Regions from separate parts of the Streptomyces sp. NPDC059897 genome, predicted to be linked through region 1. Evidence: riboswitches for the same ligand, from Rfam matches in the RefSeq annotation. Region 1 holds a riboswitch; each other region holds the start of a gene.
What was found. A riboswitch is a leader RNA that binds a small molecule or an ion and turns the genes downstream of it on or off. The one in region 1 is predicted to bind cobalamin.
Positions count from the first base shown of each region.

Region 1 (7,507 bases):
GACCTGGATGATCGAAGTGCCGTTCGCCTCCAGGTCGTTCACCTCGTCGCGCAGGGCGAGCGCGACCTGGCGCGCCGTGTCGCCGAGCGACTGGTCGTCGCGGACGAAGGACCAGGCGAGCATGGTGACCGGACCGGTGAGCATGCCCTTGACCGGGCGGTCGGACAGCGACTGCGCGTACGACGTCCAGCGCACCGTCATCGGCGCGGGACGGGAGATGTCCCCGGCCAGCACCGGCGGGCGCACGTAACGGGTGCCGTAGGACTGGACCCAGCCGTGCCGCGTGGCGAGGTACCCCGTCAGCTGCTCGGCGAAGTACTGCACCATGTCGTTGCGCTCGGGCTCGCCGTGCACGAGCACGTCGATCCCGGTCTTCTCCTGGAAGGCGACGACGTCGCGGATCTCGTTCCTGATGCGTTCCTCGTAGGCCGCGGTGTCGATGCGTCCGGACCTCAAGTCGGCGCGTGCCGTGCGCAGTTCGGCCGTCTGGGGGAAGGAGCCGATCGTCGTCGTGGGGAGGAGCGGGAGTCGCAGGTGGGTGCGCTGGGCGGCGGACCGGCTGGGTGCGCCGGGTGTCCGCGTCGGTGACGGCGGCGGCGCGGGCCCGCACGGCCGGGTCGCGGGTGATGGGGGAGGCGGCGCGCGAGGAGAGGGCGGCACGGTGCACCGCGAGCTCTGCGGTGATCGCGTCCGTGCCGCGGGTCAGCCCCTTGGTGAGGGTGGCGATCTCGGCGGTCTTCTGGCGGGCGAAGCTGAGCCAGCGCCGGATCTGCGGGTCGATGTCGCGCTCCAGGGCGGCGTCCAGCGGGACGTGCAGCAGGGAGCAGGAGGCCGCCACGTCGACGCGGTCGGCGAGGCCGAGGAGGGTGCCGAGCGTGGCGAGGGACTTCTCCAGGTCGTTGACCCAGACGTTGCGGCCGTTGACGACGCCGGCGACCAGCCGCTTGCCGGGAAGGCCGCCGACCGACGCGAGAGCGTCGACGTCGGCGGCCGCCGCCTCGGTGAAGTCGAGAGCGAGGCCGTCGACCGGCGCCTTCGCGAGGACCGGCAGGGCGTCGCCGAGCCGGTCGAAGTACGACGCGAGGAGCAGCTGGGGCCGGTCGGTCGCCGTGCCGAGGGCGCGGAAGGCGAGGGCGGCGGCGTCGAGCTCTGCCGCGGTGCGGTCCTGGACCAGGGCGGGCTCGTCGAGCTGCACCCATGCGGCGCCGGCCGCACGCAGGTCCGCGAGGACCTCCGCGTACACCGGCAGCAGCCGCTCCAGAAGGGTCAGCGGGTCGAAGTCGGCGGCGACACTCGGGGCGGGCTTCGACGGCAGCAGGTACGTGATCGGGCCGACCAGGACCGGGCGGGCGGCGAGCCCCTCGTCGCGGGCCTCCGTGAACTCGGCGACCTGCTTGGTGGAGTCGGCGGTGAACACCGTGTCGGGCCCCAACTCGGGTACCAGATAGTGGTAGTTGGTGTCGAACCACTTGGTCATCTCCAGCGGCGCCACGTCCTGCGTGCCGCGGGCCATCGCGAAGTACCCGTCCAGGGCGTCGGCCGCGACGGCCGAGCGGTGGCGCTCGGGGATCGCACCCACCATGACGGTGGTGTCCAGGACGTGGTCGTAGTACGAGAAGTCACCGGTGGGCACCTCGTCGATGCCGGCCGCGACGAGTTCCCGGCGACTGGTTCGGCGCAGGTCGGAGGCGGTGGTACGCAGCGCGTCGGCGGTGACGCGGCCCTTCCAGTACCCCTCGACGGCCTTCTTGAGCTCCCGGCCGAGGCCCTGGCGCGGGTAGCCGTACACGGTGGCCCGTGCTGCCGCGGCTGCGGTCTTGGTGGTCACGGAGTTCTCCTTCGAGAGACGTATCCCATGGATCCCGGGGACCGGAACGCGTGAAGGAGAGACAGAACCGGCGGCACGGCCCCGCGCGGGCGAGGCGCGGTGGTCCGCCGGATGTGTTCGCCGACCCGCCCTCGAGGTCACCGGGATGTCCGCGCACGCGTCGTACGCGCACGGGCAGTTGGCAGGTCTTCGGACTCGCGGGCACGTCTCTCGAACGAACGAGGACACCTACTGGCCGTCGCTTCCCAGGTCCCGTCTGTCGGACCCAGTGCGTGTGACGGCGGTCGCTCCCACTCACCGCTGCGGGGCAGTCCCGGATTCCCACCGGGTTCCCTCTTGCGACGCATCCCGCCTGGCTGACGGGGCGAACCAGCTGCACCACCCACCCTACGGGCCGGCCGCACGCGGCGTTGCACAATGCGGGGATGGATCACACAGTCATGAGGGTCGTCGCGGCAGCGGTCGTCGAGGACGGGCGGCTGCTCGTCGTCAGCAAGCAGGCGGCGCCGGACGTCTACTTCGTTCCGGGCGGCAAGCCCGAGCCGGGCGAGGAACCGGAAGAGACGCTCGTACGGGAGCTGCGCGAGGAGCTGGGTGTCGAGCCGGGCCGGCTCGAACCGCTCGCCGTGGTGGAGGAGCGGGCAGCCATCGAGGGCGTGCCGATGCACCTGACGGTCTTCGCCACGACACTGATCGGCGATCCGGTGCCCGCGGCCGAACTGTCCGCCCTGCGCTGGACCGACGGACGGGAGCCCGACCTCAGGCTGGCCCCCGCCGTCGAACACCATCTGCTGCCGTTGTTGCGGGAGTTGGGGCGGATGGAGCGGAATACCGGGTGACCACTGGGCCCGGCGGCTCGCGGCGGCAGGGCCGGAGCGGCCGCCGGGGGAGTGGTCGAGGGTTCAGTCGCGGTGCATGGGCGGCACCGCGCGGCGAGTGGCTGTGTCATAGACGCGATCGGAAATGGCCGCCCCATGGCGGATGGCCCCGCCGATGTGGATGCCCAGTGCGATGTCGCGGAACGTTCCGGTCTTGCGCCAGAACCACTTCGACATGACGCCTCCCTGGTGACCTGCGGAAATCCGGGCTGAATCACGGGGACGCGCACGGTTCCGCCGAACTGCTGTTGGCCGTGGAACGCCCACCGTACCTTCGTTGTTCCTCGTATGCCCGGTGGTGTCCGAACCGTGGAATCCGGGCGCGGCAACTGCGCCGACGGACGCCCGAGTTGATGTGCGAAGCTGGCCCCGCCCGACCAATGGGCAGTGGCTGCGACGTGACGGCGGAGGGTACGAGACGTGGCGAAGGACGGCGAGCGTGCCGGGGTGATCGACACCAGTCGGCCGCACCCCGCGAGGATCTACGACTACCTCCTGGGCGGCAAGGACAACTACAAGGTGGACCGGGAGGCCGGAGACGCGCTGGTGGCCGCCGCGCCCGAGGCCAGGGTCGGCCTGCGCGCCAACCGCGCCTTCATGGAGCGCGCCATCCGGTTCGCCGTCGGCAGCGGCGTCCGGCAGATCCTCGACATCGGCACGGGGCTGCCCACGTCGCCGAACGTGCACGAGATCGCGGAGCAGATGGCCTCCGGTGTGCGGGTCGCCTACGTCGACAACGACCCCATCGTGAAGGCCCACGCCGACGCGCTGCTCGGCCGCTCGGGCGCCACGGGCGTCGTCCTCGGGGACATCCGGGACCCCCGGCACATCCTGGAGCACCCGGATGTGCGACGGCTCATCGACTTCGGGGAGCCGGTGGCGCTCCTGCTCGTCGCGGTCCTGCACTTCCTCGCCGACGACGAGGATCCGCGGCGGGTGGTCGCGACGCTGCGGGAGGCGCTGCCCGCGGGCAGCTTCCTGGTCCTGTCGCACGCCACGAGCGATTTCGCGGACCGCCGAGACGCCCAGGCCGTCTACAACCAGGCCACCGCCTCCTTGAACCTGCGGCCGCGCGCGGAGGTGGAGCGGTTCTTCGAGGGCTTCGAGCTGGTCGAGCCCGGCGTGGCCCAGATCCCGTTCTGGCGCCCGGAGGCGCCGCCGCCGCCGGGTGCCGAGCAGGTCGGCTTCTACGGGGGTGTGGCCCGGAAGCCGAGGTGACGTCACGCGGACGGTGCGGCGTCCGCGGACGGGACGGGCGGCGGGACGAGGACGAGCTTTCCCAGGTGCCTCTTCGCCAGGAAGTCCTCCTGCGCGTGCGCGATCTCCCGAAGCGGGTAGACGCGGGACACCACCGGCCGGATCTCGCCGCTTTCGATGTACCGGACGAGGTTGTCGAAGACCTCGTCCTCCTGGAACGTGCAGCCGAACAGCGACAGGTCCTTGAGGTAGACGGTGCGCAGGTCGATCCGCGAGATCGGCCCGCCGATGGCCCCGGCGTTGGCGTAGCGCCCGCCCTGGCGCAGCACGTCGAGCAGGGACGGGCAGGCGGGGCCGCCGACGAGGTCGAGCACGACATCCATGCTGCCCGCGCCCAGCTCGGCGACCAGGTCCGCGTCGCGGTCGACGGTCCGGTCAGCGCCCTGCGCTGCGACGTCGTCGGCCTTGGAGCGGGAGCAGACCGCGATGACGGTCGCGCCGCGGCGCTTGGCGAGCTGCACGGCGGCCAGTCCGACGCCGCCCGATGCCCCGGTGATCAGGACCCGCTCGGCCCGGACCGAGGCCCGGTGCAGCATGTTCTCGGCGGTCGAGTACGAGCAGGGGATCGCGGCGAGCTCCTCGTCCGACAGCTCGCTGCGCACGGCGTGCGTCTCCCGTGACGGCGCGACCGTGAACTGGGCGAATCCGCCGTCGCACTCGCTGCCGAAGGTCCAGCACTCGTAGGGCCGGTAGTCGACCGGCGTGCGCAGCATGTTCCGCACCAGGACGCGCTCGCCGACGCGCCCGGCGTCGACGCCCTCGCCCACGGCGGCGATGCGCCCGCAGACGTCGGCGCCCTGGATGCGCGGGAACTCCAGGGCCTTGCCCGACCAGGTGGCGTCCACGTCGTCGACGGTGTCGAAGCCGGTGGCGCCGCCCTCATCGGTGGCGGAGTCGACGGCCTTGGAATACCAGCCGATCCGGGTGTTCACATCTGTGTTGTTGATCCCGGCGGCGGCGACCTGGATGAGTACCTCGCCCGTCCCCGGGCGCGGCACTTCGACGTCGGTGCGATGGTCGAGCTTCTCCAGGCCGCCGTGACCGGTGAGGAGTACGGCGGACATCGTCGTCGGCAGCAAAGTCTTTCCCTTTCGCGTGGGGTCGGCTGTCGGCATCTGTCTTTGGTTCGGCAGTCGACCAGTTTCTTGTTCTCCGCGATCCATGTCAGATGCCCGGGGCCGATCCTGTCTGTCGCGTCGACCCGGTCAGGAACGGCTCGGGTATCAGCGTCCGGGCGGCGGTGGCGTCGGCGGCCGAGGCGACACCCGCGGCGAGTGTCCCCATCAGCGGGGCGAACTTCGCGCCGTGCCCCGAGCACGGGGACAGGATGGTGAGGCCCTCGCAGCGGTCCAGGACGAAGTCCTCGTTCGGTGTATTGGTGAACAGGCAGGTGGTCTCGGCGTACGGCCTGGGATCGAGGCCGGGATGGTGACGGCGCACGTAGTCGATGACGCGCTCGCGGTTCTTGGCGTCCACCACGCCGTCCTGCTCGGCGGCCGACCGCAGCGGCTTGCCGCCGTTGAACTCGGCGACCTTCAGCCCCTGGAAGTCCGCGTCGCGGCCGCCGGGAAGCCCGTACGTCAGCATCCTGCGGTTCTTGTGGATGAAGGTGGGCCAGCGGTGGTTCTCCCGGTAGCGGAAGTGATACGCCTGCTCCTGGCGGACCTCGAAGCGCGGAAGTCCGGCCCTGAAGGCGCTGGGCAGCGGGAGCAGGTCGAGCAGCCTCGGGAGCCAGCCGCCCGCGGCGACCACCACGCGTTCGGCGTCGAGGCGCCTGCCGTCGGCGCTGCGCAGGGTGTAGCCGTGGCCGCGGCGTTCGACCGCCGTCAGGTCCCAGCCGGCGAGGAGCCGGGCGCCGTGCTTCTGCGCCTGGACGACCATGGCCTCGACGCTGCGTTCGGCGTCGATGACACCGGCCTCCGGGTGCCAGAGCACCTCGGTCTCGAAGTGGAACTGCGGCCAGCGGGCGGTGGCCTCCTCCCGTTCGAGCAGCTCGTGCTCGATCCCGGCCTCCTCCAGAACCCGGGCGAGCGCCACGGGGTCGCGCTCAAGTCCGAAGTCCACGGCGCCGGTTGGGGAGATCAGCGTCTGCGCGCTCGCCGACTCCAGCTGCGACCACAGGGTGCGCGAGCGTGCGACCAGGCGGGTGTAGAACGCGGTCGGGTAGGCGTACCGGAAGATTCGCGCCGAGCCGTGCGAGCTGCCCGCCTCGTCTGCGGGGGCGCCGCGCTCGACGATGGTGACTTCGTGCCCGGCGGCGGCGAGCTGCCACGCCGTGGCCGCGCCCGCGAGTCCCGCTCCGACGATGACGTACTGGGAGTGATCGACGTTCTGGGAGTGTCCGACGTTCTGGGAGTGATCGACATCCACGATGGGGCTGCTTTCTGTGAGCCGTGCGCTCTTCCTGGCCCCTCCAGTACAGCCAGCGATTACCCCGTACGTCCAACACCAATGATCCGGTGATTGTTCTTGCCGCAGAGATAATCGGCGAGAATCGCGGCATGGAACTGAGACAGCTGCGCTGCGTCGTCGCGGTCGCCGAAGAGCTGCACTTCGGCCGGGCCGCCAAGCGGCTGCACATGGCGCAGGCCCCGCTCAGCGCGCAGATCCAGCGGATCGAGGGCGAGCTGGGACACCGGCTCTTCGAGCGCACCACGCGCAGCGTGCGGCTGACGGCGGTGGGCGAGGAGTTCCACCGGCGGGCGCTCGACATCCTCGCCCGGGTCGACGAGGCCACCGTCGACCTGCATGCGGTCGCCGACGGCCGGGCCGGCACGCTGCGCGTCGGCTTCGCCAGCTCGGCCAGCTACTCCGTACTGCCGCAGGCCGTACGTCACTTCCGGCGGGCCGCGCCCGGCGTCGACCTGCAACTGGTCCCGCTGACCAGCGCCGAACAGGCCGAGCGGCTCCATGAGGGGCGGCTCGACCTGGGGCTCGTGCGCGGCGAGTCCGGCGGGCTCGACCTGCGGACGGAACGGCTCTTCGAGGAGCGTCTGGTGGCGTGCGTGTCCGTCGACCACCCGCTGGCGGCGAACGCCGAGGTCACTGCCGAGGCGCTCGCCGCCGAACCGATGATCTTCTTCCCTGCGCGGGACATGCCGGGTTATGTGTCGGAGATCCGCCCGGTCTTCGCCGGGCTGCCCTTCCCGCGCGTCCGCACCCGCGTCGTCCACCAGGAGACGGCGCTGGGCTTCGTGGCGGCCGGTATGGGCTTCACGGTGCTGCCCGAGTCGGTCTCCTCGTTCCGCCCGGCCGCCGTGCATGTCGCCCGGATCACCGGGGATCCCACGACCGTGATGTGTCTGGCGTTGCCGGACGTGGAGCTGTCCCCGGCGGCCGAGCGGTTCCGCGCGGCGCTGCGCGCGACGGGTCAGGCCGACCCGGCGGGCGCGCAGGCCTGACTGAGGGTCAGACCCTTGGTCTCCGGCGCGAGGCGGTGCGAGACGATGCCGCCGATGAGGCTGATGGCGGCCGCGATCAGCATCGTCGCCGAGGTGCCGAGACCGTCGACGGACAGCGGCAGCAGGAAGGTGCCCGCCGCGGC
Region 1 is NZ_JBHWKQ010000040.1:52,553-60,059, forward strand. Features, by position in the region: partial or broken gene metE (5-methyltetrahydropteroyltriglutamate--homocysteine S-methyltransferase) at 1-1,828, opposite strand, end outside; cobalamin riboswitch at 1,991-2,217, opposite strand; gene ACFV9W_RS31635 (NUDIX domain-containing protein) at 2,254-2,667, shown strand; gene ACFV9W_RS31640 (hypothetical protein) at 2,731-2,883, opposite strand; gene ACFV9W_RS31645 (SAM-dependent methyltransferase) at 3,127-3,924, shown strand; gene ACFV9W_RS31650 (alcohol dehydrogenase family protein) at 3,927-5,027, opposite strand; gene ACFV9W_RS31655 (FAD-dependent oxidoreductase) at 5,128-6,333, opposite strand; gene ACFV9W_RS31660 (LysR family transcriptional regulator) at 6,465-7,364, shown strand; gene ACFV9W_RS31665 (MFS transporter) at 7,334-7,507, opposite strand, start outside.

Region 2 (7,507 bases), on a different contig from region 1:
GCGCACCGCGAGCAGATCGCGCGGGTTGACCTCGAGGATGCGCCGTACGTCGCCGTCGTCGATGCCGTGCGCGCGCAGCAGCGGCACGAAGGCGGTCAGCAGGTGGCTGTACGGCAGATCGTTGCCGAGGTGCCCCTTGGCCACCCCGGTCGCGCCGACGGAGAGCAGGATCCGGTCGGCGTGTCCGGCGCGCACGAGGCCGGCGACCAGGGCGGCGCGCTCGGCGTCGGTCACATGCTCGTCGTCCTCGGTGCCGACGTGGTCGAGGAGGACGTGGGCCCCGCGGGCGGCGATCTTCGCGGGTGCGCCGACGGCGACGGCGCCCTTGCGGTCGAGGCCGCCGACGGCCACGCGGTCGGCCGGGAGCTGCTCGTCGAGGACGAGGTCGAGTTCTGCTGCGGCGTCGGCGCCGTGCCGGAAGGAGACGGCGGTGCCGGTGGCGAGGGCGGCGCGGGCGGCGCCGCGCAGCAGGCTCTCGTCGGTGGCGGTCATGCCCGCACGGGTGACGGCGGTGGTGACGAGGCCGGCCGGTCCGCGGCGCTCGACGCGCGGGACGACCATGCCCTCGGTGATCTCCCGGGCGAAGAGGTCGGCGAACTTGTCGGCCGGCCAGGGTGTCGGCGGATCGGCCTGCGGGGTGAGGAAGTAGCCGCCGAGCAGTTCCTCCGGGCCCTGGCCGGTCGAGGCGACGATGTGGACGCCGGTGGCGCGGGACAGGGACTCGTAGAGCCGCAGGTCGCGGCCGTGGAACATGCCGGTGCTGTCGACGAGGGTGCCGCCGCCGTGGGAGCGGAACTCGCGCAGCCCGGCGGCGAGCGTCTCGAAGATCTCGGCGCGGTCGAGGGTGATGTCGAAGGCGTGCTCGGCGCCCGGGAGCACCGAGAGCAGTGCCTCGTGGACGGAGACGACGCCCAGTTCGTCGGCCGGCACCGGTCCCAGGACGGTGTTCACGGTGGTGCTGTTCACGCTCATGCCTGCCTCACGTGTCCGGTGCGGGTGCGGTGGTGCGCCCCGTGGATGCCGTCACGCTAGCGATTCGCTTTACAGCGCGTCAAGGAAACAAACGCCATGAAAAATAACTGGTCAGAGCGTTGCGCGAGAGCCGGTCATGTGAGCAAAGAAGGCTCCTGCGAGGCCGTGGAGGACCTCGGAGGAGCCTTGAACGAGGGCGGTGCGGGGGGGGTGGTCAGGTCAGCAGGCGTACCCAGCTGGCGCTCAGCTCGTCGAGCAGTTGCTCGCGGCTGAGCTTCCAGTCGGCGCTGCCCCAGTGCTGGGCGACGTAGTCCAGCTCGGCCATCGCCAGCACCCCCTTGAAGCGGCGCTGGTGGGGCTCGAAGCGGCCGGCCCGCGCCAGGCCGTCCTCAATGTCGCTGATGGCCTCTTCCATCCACCGGTCGACGAGGTCGCGCAGCTCCGGATCGACCGCCGCGGCGTCCCGGCCGACGCGGATGATCGGCCGGATCTCGGGCCAGCTGTCGGCGGTGCGCCGCAGCCACGCGCCGATTCCCGCCGCCGTGCCGTCGGCCACGGTGGCGACGAGGTCCTGCGCCGTGGAGCCGTGCTCCGGGGAACGGACGCGCTGGAGTGCCTCGTTGAGCCGCTCGTCGATGAGCGCCTTCATCAGATCGGTCCGGGAGGGGAAGTACGCGTAGAACGTCACGCGGGTGGTGCCCGCGGCGGTCGCGATCTCGTCGACCTTGGTGGCGGCGTAGCCCTTCGTCGTGAACAGCTCGAGCCCGGACTCCAGCAGGAGGCGGCGCGTCATCTGCTTCTGCGCCTGTCGAAGGTTCGCCATGCCGGGAATCCTAACGTCACGCCGCGCACCGGCCCTCCGGGACGTCCCCCGAGGTCAGCGGGATGGGCGTGAACATCGACGGCTCCTCCTGATGTCTTTACCGCGCCTGCCCCCGGAGAGCATCATGATCCTTCGTGCCGCCGCGCGTGGCCGTCCGCGCCGCCTACGAAAGGTCGATGTCAGTGGATGGGCGAACCCAACAGGTCGAGGCCGTGCTGTTCGACACCTTCGGCACGGTCGTCGACTGGCGGACCGGAGTCGCGACCGCCGTCGACGACTTCGCCTCGCGCCACGGCCTGGACCTCGACGGGACGGCGTTCGCCATGCGCTGGCGGGAGCTCTACCAGCCGGCCATGGAACCCGTACGCACGGGCGAGCGGGACTTCACGCCGCTCGACGTTCTCCACGCGGAGAACCTGCGGATCGTGCTCGCCGAGCACGGAGTTGACCCCGCCGCCTTCGACGAGGCCGAGCTGAGGTGGCTCAACGAGGCGTGGCACCGGCTGCCCGCCTGGCCGGATTCGGCACCCGGCCTGGCACGACTCGCCCGCAGCGTCACGGTCGGCGCGCTGTCGAACGGCAATCTCGCGCTCCTGTCCCGCCTGGCCAAGCATGCGGGCCTCCCCTGGGACGTGATCGTCGCCTCTGACGTCACCCACGCGTACAAACCGCAGCGGCAGGCCTACGAGCGGGCGGCCTCGTTCCTGGGGCTGCGCACCGAACAGGTCATGCTCGCCGCGGCACACAACGACGATCTGCGGGCCGCCCGGGACGCGGGCCTGCGGACCGCGTTCATCCCGCGGCCACCGAGTACGGGCCCACGCAGGCGAAGGACCTGGCACCCGATGCGGACTGGGACGTGGTCGCGGGAGATCTGGTCCAGTTGGCGACGCTCGTCGGCCACCGGCCCTGGACCGCGGACCGGCACCTCGCACCGCCTGCGGTGTGAACTTCAGTTCCCACCGCAACTGCACGCAGCTCGTAGGATGCCGGGGTGCCAAGACCGATACCGACCAGCCGTCGCGCGTGGATCGTCACGTGGGCGGTGGTGTGCGCCGCCGGGCTCGCCGCCACGTACGGGTTGAACAGCTCCTCGGAGCCCGACCCGCAGCCCGAGAAGCCGGTCAGTGCCCAGTGCGCCGAGCTGGTCGCCTCCATCGAGAAGCAGTTGGCGAAGAACGAGCGGGACGGCAAGAAGGACGGAGTGGTGGCGTTCTCGCGCATCCGGAACGCCGCCGACGACGATTGCAGCGACGCCCTCCACGACCACTTCGGCGGCGAGCGGTGACCCGCCGCGTCTGGCTCACCGCACTGGCGGCTCTGGTCGTTCTCACCACCGGTGCTGCCATCGCCGTGCTTGCCACACCAGAATCGGATCCGCAGCCCACGCCCACCCGCGTGTACTCCTCCTGTCTGGCGGCCGACACCCGGCCACTGGCCAAGGGCGAAGACCCGTGCGCGGGGAACTGAACAACTCACCCTCTCCTACTGCGTGTTGACGCCCGCCTCGTACCGCCTGCCCGCCGCGATCACCGTCTCGACCGACCGCAGCGATGCCGTCCGCGCCGTGCGCGTGGGCGGCGACCGGCAGTCCGGCGCGGTGGGCCTCGTCGACGAGCGCCGCCAGCTCCTCCTCGGAGAACTGGGACTCCCAGCTCGCGGCACCGCCCTTGGTGAGCCCGCCGCCGGTCGCCATCACCTTGATGACTCGGGCGCCGGACTCGGCGTTGCCCCGCACCAGCCGACGGACTTCGTCCGGACCCGAGACCTCACCGCCGAGGAACCAGCAGTGGCCACCGGGCGGAGTGACAGGTGTCGTCGCGGGGACGAGCCGCGGCCCGACGGCCGAACCCTGCTCGATGTCCTGCGCGAGTCGCACCGCCAGGCCGTTGCGGTCGCCGAGGTCGCGGGCCGTCGTGACGCCGACGGCCAGTAGCTGCCGCGCCCGAACCGCCATCGCCGCGAACAGCGCCTCGTCGTCCTGTTCCTGGAGCGTGGTCACGGGGTCCGGTCCGCGTCGAAGCAGAGGTGCACGTGGGCGTCGATCAGGCCCGGGAGGACCGTCCCGGCCGGGAAGTCGAGCCGAGGTTCGTCGGGCCGCGCCTGGCGCTCGACCTCTTCGCGCGGGCCGACGGCGGCGAGGACGCCCTCGCGTACGAGGACCGACCCGTCGGCGACAACGTGACGATCAGGTCCGGCCAGGACACGCGCTGCGGTGATCAACATGAATCGCGGCTCTCTCTTGCATGCGAAGAACGTCAAGAACGTCGGCTGTCGCAACGCAGGACATCAGAAAGAGCGGCGGGTTCCTGGTTGTACGCGCCAACTCGCCCTCACCGTGTTCTCGTCCCCACCAGACAGCAGTCTCCGCACTTGCCGCCGCTGGGGGCCCGGTAGAAGAGGCAGCAGCTGCGGCGGCGAAACGCGAGCCCCGGTCCGGTGATCCGGCCCGTCCCCCGCAGCCTGCCCACCTCCAGCAACTCCCGCGTCAGAAAGGTGATTTCAGTCCTCAAGTCCGGGCGGATCCTCAGCAGTTGCGCCGCCGATCCGACAAGTGCCGAGGCGGAGTTGCCGGCCAGCAGGCGTGGTGCCACCTTGGTGGTGAGGCCGCTCTCGACCCGTTCCAGCATGTGGTCGACCTCCGTGTACACGGCGTCGGCGAGGGCCGGAAGTTCCGGTGCGCGGCGTCCCTCGGGGCCGGGCAGGCGGAGGGCCGAGCCCTCCCCGGACCATTCCACCGCGCTCATGGTCGGCACGATCCCGTGGACGAGCGCGCAGGCGAGGACCGGGGACCAGAGGCGTGCCGCGAGGCCCAGGTGCGCGATGGAGGCGCCGATGCGGGGTTCGGTGGCGGTGTCGTAGTGGTCGTTGACCGCCCGGGCGCGTTCGGCGAGGCCCGCGTGGGCGAGCTGCCTGCCGGGCGAACGCCGCGCCGGAGTCGTGTCGAGGGCGAAGAAGCCGCCGAGTCGCGCTGCCACGTCGTGCAGCGCCTCGGCGACCTGTTCGGACGGCACCGCGGTCATGAGACCCGGGCCCGGCGCGGTGGGTTGATCACGTAGAACTCCAGGATCTCGGGGCACGGTGCCACTCCCGGCCCGCCCGCCCGTACCCAGTCCGCGATGTCCTCGGTGGCGTCACGGTCGTTGACCAGGCCAAGCCACACCGGCCGCGCTCCGGCCGCCCGTCCGGCGGCGGAGGGCTGTACGACGATGACGTTGGCCTGTTCGCAGACGTCGAGGCACTCGGAGATCCGCAACGGGGCGATCTCCCGCAGCCGCGCCGTCTGCGCCGCGTGATCGCCGTTGACCTTGACGGTGCCGCAGCAGCAGTCGCGGCACACGACGAGGCGGCACGGAACCGCCCGGTCCGTCGCGGGTTCCGGGGCTTCGGCGAGCCTTTCGGGCATGGCGCATCCTCCCTCTGGCCGGGGAGTTCCGCCCCGGATCGCTTCGAGGGGGCGACGGCGTGAGTCTCCTGGCTCTCGGGTCCGCGCTCGTCCCGGCCTTCCCACCCTCGCGGGGCAGTGGTCTTCCGGGATCCGCTCGCCGATCACAGTGGCGGTACCGCACCGGATTCGCACCGGTTTCCTCGGGCCGCCGTCGCCCGTGTTCCTGGCCATCATGTCATCCGGCCCTCGCCCCTGGTGCCGGAGCACCGGCACCAGGGGCGAGGGCGTTCACCGGCCTACATCAAGCGGCCGGCGTATAGGTGCGCTTGCCCCGCCGGTACGCGATCTCGCCGAGCACGATGTCGCACAGCAGGAACGCCGCGAGCGGCAGGCCGAGCAGCGGCACGAAGTAGCCGAGCAGGGCGATCACCACCAGCGCCGGCACCACGACATACGGCGGCACCTGCTGCCAGGCACCGCGCGGAACCGGCCGCCCGAAGGCGGAACCGCGCCCGCGCTGCCACCACATCCGGTACCCCCACACGATGAGGAGCACCACCGCCAGGGCGAGGGCCGCCAGGGCGATCTGATTGACGAGGCCGAACAGGTTGCCGGTGTGCAGGTCGATGCCCCAGCGGGACAGCTTGGCGAGCACCGGGTAGTCGGCGAACCGCACGACGTCCGTGACCTGCCCGCTCGCCGGGTCGACGGCGACGGCGTCCTGCTTCTCCGGCCAACTCCGCTGGATCTGTTGGACGACGTACGCCGAGGAGTCGTCGGCGGGCGGCACGATCTCCACCGGGTTCGAGAGGCCTTCGCCGCGGGCCGCCTCCAGCACCGCGTTGAGGCCGACGCCGGCGTCCCCTGCCGGAGTGCCCGACCCGCCCATGTTGTGCCCCGCGTGTTCACCGCCGGAGGCCGGGGCGGCGGATGCGGAGACGGCAGGCGTCGTCTGGCCGAGCGCGGCACGCAGGTCGGTGATGCTCGCACCGGCGTACGTCGACCAGGTCAGGCCCGTAGCGGACAGGAAGAAGAGCCCGAGCGCCGCCCAGACACCCACCGAACCGTGCAGCGAGAGGGTGCGCCTGCGGCCGGACGTCCCTCGGATCGCCCGACGTGCGCGACGCCGACTGAACCAGAGGACGAGTCCGCCGCCCGCGATCACCCACATCCAGCTGGCCGCGAACTCGCTGTAGAGACGGCCCACTTGGCCGAGGTGGAGGTCGCGGTGGAGCTCGTCGATCCAGGTGCGCAGGGGCAGCGCGCCGGTCGATCCGTACTGTTCGAGGGCGCCACGGACCTCGCCGTTGTACGGGTTCACGAACACCGCGAGCGTGTGCTCGGCGTCGACACCCGCGACGCCGGAGAGCATGACGCGTGTCGTCGCCCCGGCCTCGGGAGACGGCCGCACCGCGCTGATGTCCCCTTCGGGGTGGGCCTTGCGGGCGGCGGCGACCTGATCGGCGATGGGCAGCTCGGACTTACCCACGGGGACGTTCAGCTCATGGGCGTACACGATCTTCTCGGCCTGGAACGAGCCCGCGTAGAGCAGTCCCGTGACCGCGGCGACGAACAGGAATGGGGCGACGAACACCCCTGCGTAGAAGTGCAGTCGGAGCACCAGCGGGCGAAGCGATGCCCACGGCGACCGGTCGGTGGGCGGCGCTTGCCGGGTCTCTTCTGCTGGGCGGGAGGCAGAGGTGTCTGACGTCTCGGAGGTGATGGACAACGTGGTCCTCCAGTTTCGGGCAGCACGGAGTCCGGGCGCGGGCCCCGCCTCTCGACGGCGGCCCTGGGCACATCCGGATCCGGTGCGTGGCAAGGGGACTCGGCCGTGCGGGCCCGTCCGGGGCGTGCGCACGGCCGACGCCCGAGGGTGCGGCGCAGCCTCGGGTGAACCGGCTGTCGTCAGGCGACAGCGTTCCCTGCGGGTGGGCCCCTGGAGGTGATGGGGTGCGCGAGGAGGAGTTCGCGCGGTGTACGGGCGGGCCGGGTGCGGCGGACGTGGATGCGCGGCCGGTGCGGCGGAACCGGAAGGCGGAACGGGAGCGTCAGCGGCGCGACGATCCGGTCGACGACGCACCGCGCGAGGCGGAACGCGGCCTGCTCGCCGTACGCGAGCCAGAGCCCGCTCAGCACGGCGGCCAGCAGGTGGGCCATCAGCATGCCGGTGGGAGACATGCCGCTCACGTCGTGACCGGCATGCGCCATTTCGTGCATGCCGCCCATCGCATCGGGCGGCATGGCACCCATGGGCATGCCGCCCATGGCATCCGTCGGTTCCATGGGCGCGCGGCACAGCACATGGTCCAGCCACTGCCCGG
Region 2 is NZ_JBHWKQ010000002.1:238,187-245,693, forward strand. Features, by position in the region: gene ACFV9W_RS03800 (phosphotriesterase) at 1-972, opposite strand, end outside; gene ACFV9W_RS03805 (TetR/AcrR family transcriptional regulator) at 1,187-1,795, opposite strand; gene ACFV9W_RS03810 (haloacid dehalogenase type II) at 1,978-2,880, shown strand; gene ACFV9W_RS03815 (hypothetical protein) at 2,841-3,083, shown strand; gene ACFV9W_RS03820 (amidohydrolase family protein) at 3,126-3,797, opposite strand; gene ACFV9W_RS03825 (hypothetical protein) at 3,794-4,021, opposite strand; gene ACFV9W_RS03830 ((2Fe-2S)-binding protein) at 4,129-4,818, opposite strand; gene ACFV9W_RS03835 ((2Fe-2S) ferredoxin domain-containing protein) at 4,815-5,201, opposite strand; cobalamin riboswitch at 5,263-5,385, opposite strand; gene ACFV9W_RS03840 (PepSY-associated TM helix domain-containing protein) at 5,485-6,906, opposite strand; gene ACFV9W_RS03845 (hypothetical protein) at 7,092-7,507, opposite strand, start outside.
Region 2: another riboswitch for cobalamin. It lies ahead of ACFV9W_RS03835 ((2Fe-2S) ferredoxin domain-containing protein); the one in region 1 lies ahead of metE (5-methyltetrahydropteroyltriglutamate--homocysteine S-methyltransferase).

Region 3 (7,507 bases), on a different contig from region 1:
CGGGCTCGGCCGTCTCCTCGTTCGCGGGCACGGCGACGGCGCCGTCCGGGGCGACGGCCGGAGCGGGCACGGGCTCCGCGGTGGCCTCGGCGCCGGACTGGACAGCGGCGTCGGACGAGTCGATGGCTACGGACACGTAAGCACTCCTGAGTGATCGGGCACGTGTGGGTTGACGAGCCACTTTATCGCTCCGATTGGGCCGTTTTGCGCGCGAGTTGCCACAGCGGCGCGCCGGACACGTGTACGAAGCCGCGGTGGCCCGTCCTGGCCGGGGCACGGACGGGCCCGCCATTCGCGGCTCCCCCTTCTGCGAACAGCGGGCCCGGCCCTCGGCCTCGACCATGCGCCGCGGCGGGAGGGCGAGGGCACGGGAGGCTCGATACCGCAGCATCTCAGTGCGCGGCCCCACGACGGACGGGGCCAAGGGGCCCTCGTGGTGGGCCGAACGGCCCGGATTCAACCGCCGGGCGCGAGCCCCCCCGCTCCTACGCCGGCCGCGCCCCCGCCCCGCGCACCACCCGCAGCAGGTACTCCTTGCGGTGCAGCGGGTCGTGGTCCGTGCGCGAGCGGCGCGGCGCCGCCTCATGGACCGGGGCGTAGTGGTCGAACGAGGCCTCCAGAACGCCTTCGCCCCGGGTGAGGGACGGCAGTTGCTGCTCCAGGGCACGCACCCGGGCCGCGGGGATCAGCCCTTCGACCGTGGTCCACGGCCCGCCGTCCGTGCGCTGTCCCGTCGGTACGGCCCGCAGCCGGGTCAGTACCGGCAGCACCGCCCCGTACAGATCCGCCGGGATGTCCAGGCGGAACCGGTGCATCGGCTCGCACACCGTCGTGCCCGCGCGGGCGAGGGCGCTCATCAGGACCAGCGGGGTGAGGCCGCGGAAGTCGGCCCCCGTGCTCGACATCGACTTGTCGAAGATCGCGTGCGCGTGGCTCTGCCGTGGGGCGTAGCCGGAGCGCGCAAGCGTCACCGTGCAGTCGGTGACCTGCCAGCCGAGCAGTCCCTGGCGCAGCGTCCTGTGCACGGTCTCCTCGATGGCCTTGATGAAGGCCAGGGGCAGGGAGCCGAGCTCGATCCCGAGCCGGAACGAGACGCCCGAGCCGACCGGCGCCGGGTCGACCCGCAGGCCGATGGTCGCCAGGAACGGGTTGCCCTCGTCCTTCATGGCCTCGCCCGCCGCGCCGGAGCCCGTCGGCCGCTCGACGCACAGCGGCGTCGACTCCCGGAACGTCACGTCGAGCCCGAACTCCTCGGCGAGGGTTGCCTGCACGACCTCCTTCTGCACCTCGCCGTAGAGCGACAGGAAGACCTCCTGGCGGATGTCGTCCTGCCGCAGTCCGATCAGCGGGTCCTGCTCGGCGAGCTGGGTGAGCGCGGCGAGCAGCGCGCCGCGCCGCCCCGGCCGGTCGGGGTCGACGACCGTCTCCAGGGTCGGCGGCGCGAAGTGGTGCTCTTTGACCGGGACTTGGGGCTCTCCCAGATCGTCCCCGACGCGCACGCCACCGAGCCCCCACAGCCGCGCCACCTGCCCGGGACCCGCTTCCGTACACGGTGTGTCCGCCCCGTCCGCGAAGACACGCACCGACGTCACGCGGTCCTCCCCGCCGCCGGGCAGCGCGAGCCGCTCACGGACCCGCAGCGTCCCCGTGAACACGCGGGCGTACGCGACCTTCTCGCCGGCCGGACCGCGCTCCACCTTGAACACGCGGGCAGACAAGGGCAGTTGGGGCCGCTCGTCGGCCGTCGGGAGGAGCCGTGTGATGCCGTCCACGAGCGCGTCGACTCCCGCGCCCGTCATCGCCGAGCCGAAGTACACCGGATGCGCCTCGGCGCGCGACGTCTGTTCGGCGAGCACGTCGCCCAGCCGGCCGTACGTGACCGACTCCTCGTCCTTGACGTACGCCTCCAGAAGCGCGTCGTCACGGGCCGAGAGCACGTCGACCAGGCGGGCGCGATGGGCCGTGTCCCCGGCGGCGTAGGGAACGCAGTGTGCGTCCCGGCCGCCGAGGCCGTGCGCGACCGTGTTCATCGGGATCACGGCGGGCGCGAGTTTGAGCCGCAGATCGTCGAGGAGCTCCGGCTCGCGGGCGCCGCCGCGGTCGACCTTGTTCACGAACACCGCGGTGGGGATGCGCAGTCGGCGCAGGGTGCGCATCAGGACGCGGGTCTGCGCCTGCACGCCCTCCACGGCGGAGACGACGAGCACCGCCCCGTCGAGCACACCGAGCACGCGCTCGACCTCGGCGATGAAGTCGGGGTGGCCGGGCGTGTCCACGAGGTTCACGTCCGTGCCGCCGACCGGGAACGACACCACGGCCGACTTGATGGTGATGCCGCGCCGCCGCTCCAGGTCGAGGGAGTCGGTGCGGGTGCTCCCGTCGTCGACGCGGCCGAGTTCGTCGATCACACCGGCCGAGTGCAGGAGCCGCTCGGTCAGGCTGGTCTTACCGGCGTCGACGTGCGCGAGAATTCCAAGATTCAGCAATGCCACTGGCAGTCGGGTCCTTGAGGGAAGGGAATGCCACGGCGGCGGAATCCGCGGTGGCCCTCGGAAGGAACTGGACTGCAGTGCGCATGAATCGGTCCTCACGCTCGGCATGCGCGGCAACTGCCGCACAGGGACCAGTGCAGCAGCGCGCCGCGCACCCCGGCAACCGATTTATTCGCTACGGGCGGGCTACGCCCCGTCGGCCACCCGCGCCGACCATCGCTGCTCGACCCGCGCGAGCCGCCAGTAGGCGATGGCCGCCGCCCACACGACCACGAACAGGCCGACGATGACGTACCCGACGTTGTCGAGGTCGAGCCCGGCGATCCACCCGGTGACCGCGTCGCTGAGGTCGAGCTTGTCGTGGAGCACGCCCACGAGTTCGATCGTCCCGATGAAGAACGCGACCGCGATCGACAGACCCGTGATGGTGAGGTTGTAGAACACCTTGCGGACCGGGTTGGAGAAGGCCCACTGGTAGGCGAAGTTCATGAACGTGCCGTCGAGGGTGTCGAACAGGCTCATGCCCGCGGCGAACAGCAGCGGCAGGCACAGGATCGCGTACCACGGCAGGCCCGCCGCGGCGCCGCTGCCCGCCATCACCATCAGCGTCACCTCGGTCGCGGTGTCGAAGCCGAGACCGAAGAGGAAGCCCAGCGGGAACATCTGGCCGGGCCGGGTGATGGACCTGGTGAAGCGGCCGAGGATCCGGTTCATGAACCCCCGTGAATCCAGGTGCTCCTCGAGCTTCCGCTCGTCGTACGAGCCCGCGCGCATCGCCTTGAAGACCTTGAGGATGCCCATCAGAGCGACGAGGTTGAGCGCCGCGATGAGGTACAGGAACGTGCCGGAGACGGTCGTGCCGACGACGCCGAGCACCTGGTGGGTGGCCGAGTTGTCGTTCATGAGGGTGCCGGCGAGCGCCGCGCCGCCCGCGACGAGCGCCGCCATGGCCACCACCACGCTGGAGTGGCCGAGCGCGAACCAGAAGCCGACCGACACCGGCCGCTTGCCGTCCGCCATCAGCTTGCGGGTGGTGTTGTCGATGGCCGCGATGTGGTCGGCGTCGAAGGCATGCCGCATGCCGAGCGTGTACGCGGTGATGCCGAGGCCGATACCGAAGGCCTTGTTGCCCACTTCGTAGTGCTCGGGGACGACGAGCAGGAACAGCACGCCGAACGCGACGACGTGCAGCGCGGCGATCACCGCGATCAGTCCGGCCGTGCGCAGCGTGTCCTCGCGGCGCCAACGAAAGGCAGGGGGAGGGGAGTTCAGGGCAGGGGTCGGGGAGTTCCCGGGCAGGGTCATGCGTCGATCACGCTCCAGCACCTCGTGGATCACTTCGTGAGATGCCGCGGCCGGTCTCCTGGCTTACGGGCGTGCCCGCCGCTCCGGCCTTCCCAGCGGCCGACGGCCGCCAGTGGCGTACAGGATGGAACGGCGCGCTCCGGACGTCGCTGTCCGGAACCCGATCACAGTGGCGAGGGCCGCTCCGGAATGGGCCCCTGAGGGGCCGTCACCGGTCTTCCCGAGCACCACGGCCCGACCACCCTACTACCTGCCCGTAGCGCGCTCGCGGGCCCGGCGGATCTCCTCGTAGGCCTTCTCCCGGCCCTCCCAGTGGGAGCCGTCGACCGATTTGCCCGGCTCCAGATCCTTGTAGACCTCGAAGAAGTGGGTGATCTCCAGGCGGTCGAACTCGGGGATGTCCTCGATGTCCCGGGTCGCGTCGTGCCGCGGATCGTGCGCGGGAACGCACAGGACCTTCTCGTCCGGGCCCTTCTCGTCGCTCATCACGAACATGCCGATCGCCCGGCACTCGATGGCGCAGCCGGGGAACGTCGCGTCGCCGGTCAGGACGAGCGCGTCCAGCGGGTCGCCGTCGCCGCCGAGCGTGCCGGTGATGTAGCCGTAGTCCGCGGGGTACTGCGTCGACGTGAACAGCATCCGGTCGAGCCGGATCCGGCCGAGATCGTGGTCCATCTCGTATTTGTTCCGGGACCCCTGCGGGATCTCCACGATCACGTCGAACGCCTCGGCGCGTGCCTGACTGCTGCCCAATGTGGCCTCCTTGCCGCATTCCGACGCCCACGAGTGTGCGCCGTACGGGCCGAGGGCGGAACCCCTCAGGCGGCCGGGGGAATGGGGAATTCGAGTTCGGGCCGGTCCCAGGCGACCGGCGGACGCGCGGGCACCGTGCCGGTGCGGTGGGCTCCCATGCCCCGGTAGAAGCCCTCGGCGGGCGGGTGCGCGACGACCCGGACATGGTCGAGGCCCGCCGCCAGGGCCCGCTCCCGCATGTGGTCGACGAGCAGCCGCCCGATGCCCCGGCCCTGCGCCTCGTCGGCGACGAACATCAGGTCCAGCTCCGGCGGCTCGGCGAGCAGCGCGTAGAAGCCCAGCACCCGCTCGTCGGCCGGATCCACGGCCACGTAGACGTGGTGCGCCTCGATGTAGTCGGGGCCCACCCGGTAGCCCGCGACCATGGAGGCGTACGGGTCCCGGTAGGCGCTGGAGCCGCGTACGAGGCGGGTGAGGCGCCGGGCGTCCCGCGCGGTGGCCCGCCGGACGGTGACGGCCGGGGGGCCACCACGGCGCGTAATGCTCGCGTTCATAGGTCGAGTATTACGCACTCGGGGGTGCGGTCGGGCGGTGCGGGTCGGGCGGTGCGGGTCAGGCGACGGGCACCGTGGAGTGCGCCTGGCGCAGGAACGCGGCGTTGTCCGGGGTCTGGCGCAGCTTGTCGAGGAGGGCCTCGTAGGAGGCGGCCGGGTCACGGCTCTGCAGGGCGCGCCGCAGTCCGCGTACGACGGTCAACTCGGCGGCGGGGAGCAGGAGTTCCTCGCGGCGGGTGCCGGAGGGTGTGAGCTCGACGGCGGGGTGGACGCGGCGCTGCGCGAGGACGCGGTCGAGGCGCAGCTCCATGTTTCCGGTGCTCTTGAGCTCCTCGAAGTAGTAGTCGTCGGCGCGGGAGCCGGTGTCGACGAGGGCGGTCGCGAGGATGGTCAGCGAGCCGGCCTCCTCGGCGTCGCGGGCCGCGCCGAAGAAGCGCTTCGGGCCGTGCAGGGCGGCGGCGTCGACACCGCCCGACAGGGTGCGGCCGCTGGTGGAGGCCGCGTTGTTGTGCGCCCGGCACAGCCGGGTGAGGGAGTCGAGGAGGATCACCACGTCGCGGCCCTGCTCGGTGAGGCGCTTGGCGCGCTCGACGGCGAGTTCGGCGAGCGCGATGTGCGCCTTCGCCGGGCGGTCGAACGTCGAGGCGTACACCTCGCCGCGCACGGAGCGGCGCATGTCGGTGACTTCCTCGGGGCGTTCGTCGACGAGCACCACCATGAGGTGGACCTCGGGGTGGTTCGCGGCGAACGCGGCGGCGAGCTGTTGCAGCAGCACCGTCTTGCCGGTCTTCGGCGGCGCGACGAGCAGGCCCCGCTGCCCCTTGCCGATGGGGGTGAACAGGTCGACGACGCGTCCGGCGAGCCCGGCGGCCGGGTGCTCCAGGCGGAAGCGCTCGCTGGGGTGCAGCGGGGTGAGGTCGGCGAAGCGCGGGCGGTCGCGGCTCGCGTCGGCGGGCGCGCCGCCGACGGTCTCGACGTGCGCGAGGCTGTGCGGCTTGCCGCAGGTTCCCTCGACGAAGTCGCCCTTGCGCAGGCCGAGTCGGCGGATGAGGTGGGCGGGCACCTGGACGTCGTGCGACGCGGGTTCCAGGTCGGCCGCCCGCAGGAAACCGTGCCCGTTCCCGCCGATGTCGAGGACGCCGGCGGCGCGGACGGGTGCTGGTTCTTCGGATGTGACGGTGCTCGTGGTGGTGGCCGTGGTCATGACGATCACAGGTCCTTTCGCGGGGCCGGGCCGGACGCGGCAGGCGTCCAGCGGCAGGCGTACAAGGGCAGGGAAGGGAGGGGATCCGGCGAAGGGCGGGGGCGGCAGAGCGCGCCCCGCGGCCGGGGAGAACCGTGGTGCCACGGCAACGGGTGAAGAGCCCGCCAGAAGCCGCTGACCAGGAATGACGTGCGCTGTGCGGTGACAGAGAGACGGTCGAACCGCGTGCGCTGAAAGTGCGCTGAAAAGAGAGATTCGGTACCGGCGCCTCGAAACGGGCGAGCACATGTACCGCTAAGACCGTACCACCCGACACCTGCCGCGCGGCAAGCCCCGGCTTCGGCTCGCGTCCGCCCTATGCTGATCCGCCATGTTCACCGATCAGGGTCCCACCCTCCGCGAGCTGGCCGTTCAGGCGCTGTCCTCGGTCGAGCGCGGCTACGACCTGCTGGCGCCGAAGTTCGACCACACGCCGTTCCGCACCCCGGATGTCGTGCTCGACGCGGTGGGCCGCGCGCTCGCCCCGCTCGGCCCTTACGGCACCGGGCTCGACCTGTGCTGCGGCACCGGGGCGGGCCTGCGCGTGCTGCGCGAGGCGGGCGTCGGCCGGGCCGTGGGCGTGGACTTCAGCGACGGAATGCTGGACGTCGCGCGGCGCGCCGAACCGGCCGCCCACCACGTCCGCGCGGACGCCCTCGCGCTGCCCTTCGACGAGGCCTTCGACCTGGTGGTGAGCTTCGGGGCGTTCGGGCACTTCCTGCCGCGCGAATGGCCGCGGCTGTTCTCCGAAGTGTGCCAAGTGCTGCGCCCCGGCGGGCAGTTCGCGTTCCCGCTGCCCGCGCCCGCGAGCCCCGGCTCGATGGCCTACTGGGCGATGCTCGGCTTCGACGGCGCGATGCGCGTGCGCAACGCGGTGTGGCGGCCCCCGTTCGTCATGTACTACCGGCCGTTCCGCCTCTCCGACGTCCGCCGCGCACTGGACCACGCCGGATTCGACGTCACCCTGTACGCGCTGCCCGACCTCGGCGCGCGCCCCGACGGCAGCCCGCGGTGCAGGCTGGTCGTGGCCACGCGCCGCTGAACGGGGCTCAGCAGGCCGGCGCGGCGCCGTTCGCCGGCTGATGCGGTGCCCGCGCCCGGGGCCCGGAATTCCGTCTCCCGACCGGCTCCGCCGGATCGCGCCGCGCGCCCGTCGCGCC
Region 3 is NZ_JBHWKQ010000025.1:96,420-103,926, forward strand. Features, by position in the region: gene ACFV9W_RS25745 (hypothetical protein) at 1-136, opposite strand, end outside; gene ACFV9W_RS25750 (GTP-binding protein) at 486-2,492, opposite strand; gene ACFV9W_RS25755 (HoxN/HupN/NixA family nickel/cobalt transporter) at 2,679-3,797, opposite strand; cobalamin riboswitch at 3,828-4,044, opposite strand; gene ACFV9W_RS25760 (inorganic diphosphatase) at 4,044-4,550, opposite strand; gene ACFV9W_RS25765 (GNAT family N-acetyltransferase) at 4,616-5,104, opposite strand; gene rho (transcription termination factor Rho) at 5,163-6,308, opposite strand; gene ACFV9W_RS25775 (class I SAM-dependent methyltransferase) at 6,679-7,389, shown strand.
Region 3: another riboswitch for cobalamin. It lies ahead of ACFV9W_RS25755 (HoxN/HupN/NixA family nickel/cobalt transporter); the one in region 1 lies ahead of metE (5-methyltetrahydropteroyltriglutamate--homocysteine S-methyltransferase).

Region 4 (7,507 bases), on a different contig from region 1:
CGGAACGGGTGCGAGGAAGGCCGGGAGCAGGCCGAGCAGGATGCCGGCCGCCGGCCACAGCGGCAGCTCCGGCGCCGCGAGCGGGACCACGGGGGGTTGCAGCGCCGCCGGGTTCTGTGTTCCGGCCCAGATCATCGTCGCCGCGGCCGTCGCCCCTGACGCCGCGACGAGCCAGGCCCGGACGCCCCACACATCGGGCCGGTAGCGGGTGCGGACCGTGCGCCGCCCGCCGAGCCACAGCCCGCCGAGCGCGGCGGCCACCCCCGCGAGGAGCACCGGAAGGCCGTACCCGGAGCCGGACGCCGCCAGCAGCCCGTACGTTCCCGCGCACACCCCGATGAGGCCGCCCAGCGTGAGCGCGGCCGTCGCGCGGCGGACGGCGGGCGGCACCTCGGCGGTGCGGCCGTAGCCGCGCGCGTCCATGGCGGCGGCCAGGGCGACCGAGCGTTCCAGCGCGCCCTCCAGGACCGGCAGGCCGACCTGGAGCAGCCCGCGCAGACCGCGGTCCGGGCGGCCGCGAAGGCGCCTGGCCGCCCGCAGCCTGCGGACGTCCGCGACCAGGTTCGGGGCGAACGTCATCGCCACGACGACCGCGACCCCCGCCTCGTACAGCGCGCCCGGCAGCGATTTGAGCAGCCGGGACGGGGAGGCGAGCGCGTTCGCGGCGCCCACGCAGATGAGGAGGGTGGCCAGTTTCAGGCCGTCGTAGAGCGCGAAGACGAGGCCTTCGAGGGTGACCGGGCCGCCGATCCGGACGCCCTGCGCCCAGTCCGGCAGCGGGACTTCGGGGAGCGTGAACAGGAGGTGGGTGCCCGGGATCGCCGAGCCGAGCAGCGTCGCGAAGACGAGGCGGATGCCGAGCACGGCGAGCGCCAGCTTCACGAACGCCCCGTACGAACGCGCCCACGGCGCCTCGGTGCGGCGCGCCGCCACCACGTACCCGGCGACGCCGATGAGCAGCGCGAGCAGCAGCGGGTTCGTGGTGCGGGACGCGGCCGTGCCGAGGCCGAGCGCCCAGATCCACCAGGCGCCCGGGTGCAGCGAGTTGGAGCGGTGGGCCCGAGGGGCGCGCAGCGTACGACCGGACATCGGGGTCAGCCGCGGCGGCGTCGGGCCTGCACGCCCGCCGCGACACCGAGCACGACGACCACGGCGATGCCCGCGACGAGTCCGACCGAGGGGCCGCCGTCGTCGTCGCCGTCGGACTGCGAGGCGGAGTCCGAGGCGAACGGCGTCGAGGGCGTCTTGCCGGACGTCTCCTTGGAGACCTGCTCGCCGCAGCCCGACTTCGGGTAGCCCGAGATCGCGCACAGCATCGCGCTGCTGTCGTAGCGCAGCGGTTTCGCGACGGCGGCGAGCGCGTCGGCGCTGGTCGCGTCCTCGGCGACCTGCGCGCACGCGGTGCGCGGCTTCGGCGGGGTCTCCGCCGACGGGGCGTCGGCCCCCGTGCCGAAGTCGATGACGAGCGCGACGCGCTTCTTGCCGTCGGCGGCGGGGGTGTCCTCGCAGATCGCGTCGAAACCGGCGCTGCTGCGCGGCTGCTTCGCGTCCTTCGAGTCCGCGCTCACCGCGAACCGGAAGCCCTGTACGTCGCCGTCCTCCGGCTTGGTCTGCGAGGGGCCCGCCGTCGCGTACGTCCACTCCTGCTTGCCGTCCCGCTCCCAGAACGACCAGTACCGGTATCCGGCCGCCTGCGCGGGGGCGACGGTCATGGCGAGCAGCGCGCCGAGCAGCGCGAGGACGAGCCCGACGGGCCCGGCCGACCTGCGGGCGGTCACGGCTGCTGCTTCTTGCGGCCGCTGAGCAGGAAACCGGCGCCCACGGCGGCGATGAACATCACGCCGATGATCCACCAGTTGGCGCCGCCACCGTCGTCCTTCTTCTCGTCCGAGTCCGAGTCCGAGTCGGAGTCCGAAGCGGAGGACTTGGCGGAGGCGGGCTCCGGGCCCGTCTTGTTGAGGGCGCTCACCAGGTCCGTCCCGCCGAAGTCGCGCGGGTCGTTGCCGGTCGCGTGCGCGGCGAAGATCAGCTCGGCGTAGGCGGCGGGCCCGGTCTGCGCGGCCCAGTCCTCCGCGTTCTTCTCCAGCCAGGCGTACGAGTCCTTCGTGGCCTTGACGCCCTCGGCCGCGGCGACGGCGGTGACCGCGTCGGCGGTGTTGCCGTAGTCGGGCTGATCGGTGGAGCCGGCCAGCTGGGACTTCAGGTAGAGGTGGGTGTCGAGCTGGTTCTGGAGGTAGACGGCGGCGTTGTGCGCCACGGCCTCGGTGCTCTTGCCGTCCTCGCAGGTGTACGTGTCCGGGGCCTTGCCCTTGCCGGGCGCGAAGCCGGTGCCGAGGGCGCCGAGCACACCGGCGGCGCTGGCGTCGGCGTTCGCGGCGAGCTCGCCCTTCTTGTCGGGCTGGTAGGCGAGGGCGCCGCCCTCCTTGCCCTTGGAGCAGGGGAGGGCGAGCGCGGCGAGGGCGTCGGCGCCGGTCTTCCCCTTGCTGGACTTCACCTCGGACGGCTCCTCGCCGGCCGCGGCGAGCGCGCCGAGCACGACGGACGTCGAGTTCGCGTCGCTGTCCATGCCGAGGCTGTAGCCCCAGCCGCCGTCCGCGTTCTGGTTCTTCTTCAGCAGGGCGACGGCGGAGGCGACCTCGCCGTCCCGGCCGCCGACCGCGGCGAGCGCCTGGACGGCGGCCGCGGTGGCATTGCTGTCGATCTTGGTCTTCTTGTCGCAGGCCTTGCCCGGCTCGGCGCGGAAGGCGGCGAACCCGCCGTCCTCGCACTGCTGCCCGGCCAGCCACTCGACGGCCTTCTTCGCGGGCTTCACACCCACCGTGTCCTGCGCGACGAGCGCGAGGGACTGCCGCCACACCCCGTCGTACGTGGGGTCGCCCTTGCCGTAGAGGCCCGACGGGAGAGCCGTCTTCGGCGAGGGGGAGGCACTGACGGCGTCGTCCGCGCTCGCGGCCTGCGCGCCCACGGCGCCGATCGCGACGGTCGCGGCGACGAGCGCGGCGCTACGGCGAATGTTCATGGTGGGGCGGGTGCCTCTCCCTGCGGGGAGCGGGGCGGCGCGGCACACGGAGGTACCGGGCGGCTCCGGCTCCGTATTCCTCGACGGTCCTGAGCCGAGCAGGTGCGTACGAGGCGTTCCGGCTGTCACGGCTGCGGGTCAGCGCCGGATTTGCACCGGCTTCCCCTCGTACGTACGTACTGACGACGTCCTTACTGTACCCGGAGCGATTTCGATCCCCACCGGCAATGATCGAACGCTAATTCGAACGAATCACGGGGCCGCCACATACGTCACCGGATCGCTGCCCGGGACCTGCTCCACGCGGCCCGACTTCTGGAGGCGGCGCAGGTGGGCCTCCGCCTCCGACACCGCGATGGTCCTCGACCCGTACGGGATCTGGGCCCACGGGCGGTTCCACTCCATGCGTTCGGCGAGCTGCCACGGGGTGAGGGGGGCGGCGAGGAGGGTGAGCAGGCCGGTCAGGCGTTCCTCGTGGTGGTCGAGCAGCTCCCGTACCCGCGCCGGGGCGTCGGTGAACGTGTGCTGGTGCGCCGGGAGGACCTCCGCCGGGTCGAGCCGCCCCACCCGCTCCAGCGAGTCGAGGTAGTCGCCGAGCGGGTCGGTGACGGTGGCGTCGTCCGGGTCCTCGTACAGGCCGATGTGCGGGGTGATGCCGGGCAGCATGTGGTCGCCGGAGAAGAGGCGGCCGTTGCCCGCGCGGCCCGAGGGGTGGTCCTCCTCCAGATGCAGGCATACGTGCCCGGGGGTGTGGCCGGGCGTCCAGATCGCGCGCAGCCTGCGGCCCGGCAGGTCGAGGAGGTCGCCGGGGGTGATGGTGCGGTCCGGCAACGCGGGGGAGAAGCCCGGCAGTTGGCGGGGCTTCCCGGAGTCGCGGGCCGCGATCAGCGGGGCGATGTGCTCCTCGGGCGCACCGGCCGCGACCAGCTTGGCCACCATGTACGCGTACCAGCGCGCCGGCTTGTTCTCCCGAGTGCGCCGGACCACCGCCACGTCCGCCTCGTGCATCGCGATCCAGGCCCCGGACGCCTCCCGCACCTTCGCCGACAGGCCGTGGTGGTCGGGGTGGTGATGGGTGATCAGGACGCCGGTGAGGTCCTCGACGCGCGTGCCGCAGGCGGTCAGGCCCGCCGTCAGCGCGTCCCAGGACGTCGGGTCGTCCCAGCCCGTGTCGATGAGGACGGGGCCCGCGTCGGTGTCGACCAGGTAGACGAGGGTGTAGCCGAGCGGGTTGTCGGGGATCGGTACGCGCATGCTGTGCACGCCCCCGCTGTGGTCGGTCACCTGCGTCGCCTCTGCCATCGGACACCCTCCGCCGCTCCAGCCGAACTGCCGCCACTGTACGGGAACTTGTAGAACTCGTTTCAATGGTCGCCCGAGCACACCACCTTCAGGGTGCGCACCACCCTTCCGGATCGCAACTAGAACTGGTATCAGTTCTGAAACACCGTCAGAAATGTCGTGCGTGAGGATGTCAGCCATGACCGAGCTCTTTGAGTACGGGCAACTGTTCATCGGCGGGGAGTTGACCGACCCGCTCGGCAAGGAGGTCATCGAGGTCGTCTCGCCGCACACCGGCGAGGTCTTCGGGCGGGTGCCGCACGCCGCGCCCGCCGATGTCGACCGGGCCGTAGCCGTCGCCCGCCGCGCCTTCGAGGAGGGCCCCTGGCCGCGGATGAGCCTCGACGAGCGCATCGAGGTCATCACGAAGATCAAGGACGCGTTCGCGGTCCGGCACGAGGAGATCGCCCGCGTCATCAGCAGCGAGAACGGCACCCCGTACACCTCGGGCGTCATGGTGCAGGCGCTCGCCGCGATGATGGTCTGGGACTCCGCGATCAACGTCGCCCGGAACTTCACGTACGAGGAGACGCGCGACGGCGCCCTCGGCAAGCTCCTCGTGCGCCGCGAGCCCGTCGGCGTCGTCGCGGCGATCGTGCCGTGGAACGTCCCGCAGTTCACCGCCGCCGCGAAGCTCGCGCCCGCGCTGCTCGCCGGCAACCCGGTGATCCTCAAGACCTCGCCGGAGACCCCGCTCGACGCGTATCTCCTCGCCGAGATAGCCACGGAGGCCGGGCTCCCGGAGGGCGTGCTGTCGATCCTGCCCGCCGACCGCGAGGTCAGCGAGTACCTGGTCGGGCACCCCGGCGTCGACAAGGTCTCCTTCACCGGGTCCGTCGCCGCGGGCAAGCGCGTCATGGAGGTCGCGTCCCGCAACCTCACCCGCGTCACCCTCGAACTCGGCGGCAAGTCCGCGGCCGTGATCCTGGAGGACGCCGACGCGAGCGCCGCGGTCTCCGGCATCGTCCCCTTCGCCTGGATGATCAACGGGCAGGCCTGTGTGGCGCAGACCCGCATCCTCGTCCCGCGCTCGCGCTACGACGAGTTCGCCGACGCCTTCGCCGGCGCGGCCTCCGCGCTCAAGGTCGGCGACCCGCTCGACCCGGCGACCGAACTCGGCCCGCTCGTCGCGAAGCGCCAGCAGCAGCGCTCCCTCGACTACATCCGCATCGGCCAGGACGAGGGCGCCAAGATCCTCACCGGCGGCGGCGTCCCGAAGGGCTTCGAGCAGGGCTGGTACGTCGAGCCGACCCTCTTCGGCGACGTCGACAATTCCATGCGCATCGCCCGCGAGGAGATCTTCGGCCCGGTCATCTGCCTGCTCCCGTACGGGGACGAGGCCGAGGCCGTCAAGATCGCCAACGACTCGGACTACGGCCTCAGCGGCAGCGTCTGGACCGCCGACACCGCGCACGGCGTCGACATCGCGCGCCAGGTGCGCACGGGCACGTACAGCGTGAACACGTTCAGCCTCGACATGCTCGGGCCGTTCGGCGGCTACAAGAACTCCGGCCTGGGCCGCGAGTTCGGGCCCGAGGGGTACGGGGAGTACTTCGAGCACAAGATGATCCACCTGCCCGCGGGGTACGAGCCGGAGGCGAACTGAGCATGGGTGACCGGTGGCATGTGGAGGTCGACCGGAGCGTGTGCATCGGCTCCGCGATGTGCGTGAACACGGCGCCGGACGGATTCCGCCTCGACAGCGCGCGGCAGTCCCACCCCGTGGAGGCGGACGGCGACGCGAACGAGCGGGTCCTCGCGGCGGCGGAGGGGTGCCCCGTAGAGGCGATCACGGTGGCTCTGGCCGACACGGGGGAGGTCGTCTTCCCTCCGGAGGACTGAATCGCGACCCGCACCGTGGTTGACGTCTCGGGGCTCCGCCCCGGACCCCGCTGCTCAATCGCCGCAGGGGCTTGAAATACAGACCGCCGCCGGGGCCTGAAATATCAACCGCTGTCGGCGGCGGTTGAGTAAATCAAGCCCCGCCGGCGATTGAGGCGCGGGGTCCGGGGCGGAGCCCCGCGGCCGCAACCACGGTGCGGGTCAGGGCTGGCGGGGAGCGGACAGATCGATCAACCGGCACACCATCTCGATGTCGATCTTGACCTGGGCGATGGAGGCGCGGCCGGAGAGCCACGTGATCAGTGCGGAGTGCCACGTGTGCTCGATGACCCGCACCGCGGACAGCTGCTCCGGGGTCGGGTCGTCGAGCCCCATCGCGTCGAGGATGATCGCCGTGGTCTGCCGGGACACCTGGTCGACCTCGGGGCTCACGCTGCGGTCCGCGAAGGTCAGCGCCCGCACCATGGCGTCGGCCAGATGCGGCTCACGCTGGAGCGCGCGGAAGGCGCGCATCAGCGTCTCGGCGACCCGCTCGGAGGGGCTGTCGCCGGACGGCGGCCGCTTGCGGACCGTCGTGTGCATGTGCTGGAGCTGGTCCTGCATGGTGGCGACCAGGAGGTGCACCTTGCTCGGGAAGTAGCGGTACAGCGTGCCGAGCGCGACCTGGGACGACTCGGCGACCTCCCGCATCTGCACCGCGTCGAAGCCGCCGCGCGCCGCGAGCTGCGCGCTCGCGTGCAGGATGCGGCGGCGCCTGGCCTCCTGACGCTCGGTGAGCGCGGGGGTCGTGCGGGTGGTGGTTCTCGCGTCCGGAGCTGTCATCAGAAAGCTTTCCGTGTCCCGTGGGGCCGGCCGTGGCGTGAATCACCTGATCCACCCCTTACGGCCCGGCTACCAGCCGGTAGATTCGATGCTCTTGAACGATCAAGTCTGAAACTTGTTCTAGATTAGCGTCCCCACGTAGTGTCCACGGGCAAGCAGGAAGAAGGGTGGCCTGGAGTGACCGCGGAGTCGTTGCGTATCGCTCTCCTCACGTACAAAGGCAACCCGTTCTGCGGTGGTCAGGGCGTGTACGTCCGGCACCTCTCGCGGGAGCTGGTCCGGCTCGGGCACCGCGTCGAGGTCATCGGCTCCCAGCCGTACCCCGTGCTCGACGAGGGTGAGGACCTGGAGGGGCTCTCGCTCACCGAGCTGCCGAGTCTCGACCTGTACCGCAGCCCCGACCCCTTTCGTACACCCAAGCGCGACGAGTACCGCGACTGGGTCGACGCCCTCGAGGTCGGCACCATGTGGACCGGCGGCTTT
Region 4 is NZ_JBHWKQ010000005.1:62,739-70,245, reverse strand. Features, by position in the region: gene ACFV9W_RS07870 (energy-coupling factor transporter transmembrane component T) at 1-1,089, opposite strand, end outside; gene ACFV9W_RS07865 (SCO2322 family protein) at 1,095-1,778, opposite strand; gene ACFV9W_RS07860 (prenyltransferase/squalene oxidase repeat-containing protein) at 1,775-3,019, opposite strand; cobalamin riboswitch at 3,060-3,238, opposite strand; gene ACFV9W_RS07855 (MBL fold metallo-hydrolase) at 3,272-4,321, opposite strand; gene ACFV9W_RS07850 (aldehyde dehydrogenase) at 4,500-5,966, shown strand; gene ACFV9W_RS07845 (ferredoxin) at 5,969-6,202, shown strand; gene ACFV9W_RS07840 (TetR family transcriptional regulator) at 6,404-7,024, opposite strand; gene ACFV9W_RS07835 (glycosyltransferase family 4 protein) at 7,202-7,507, shown strand, end outside.
Region 4: another riboswitch for cobalamin. It lies ahead of ACFV9W_RS07860 (prenyltransferase/squalene oxidase repeat-containing protein); the one in region 1 lies ahead of metE (5-methyltetrahydropteroyltriglutamate--homocysteine S-methyltransferase).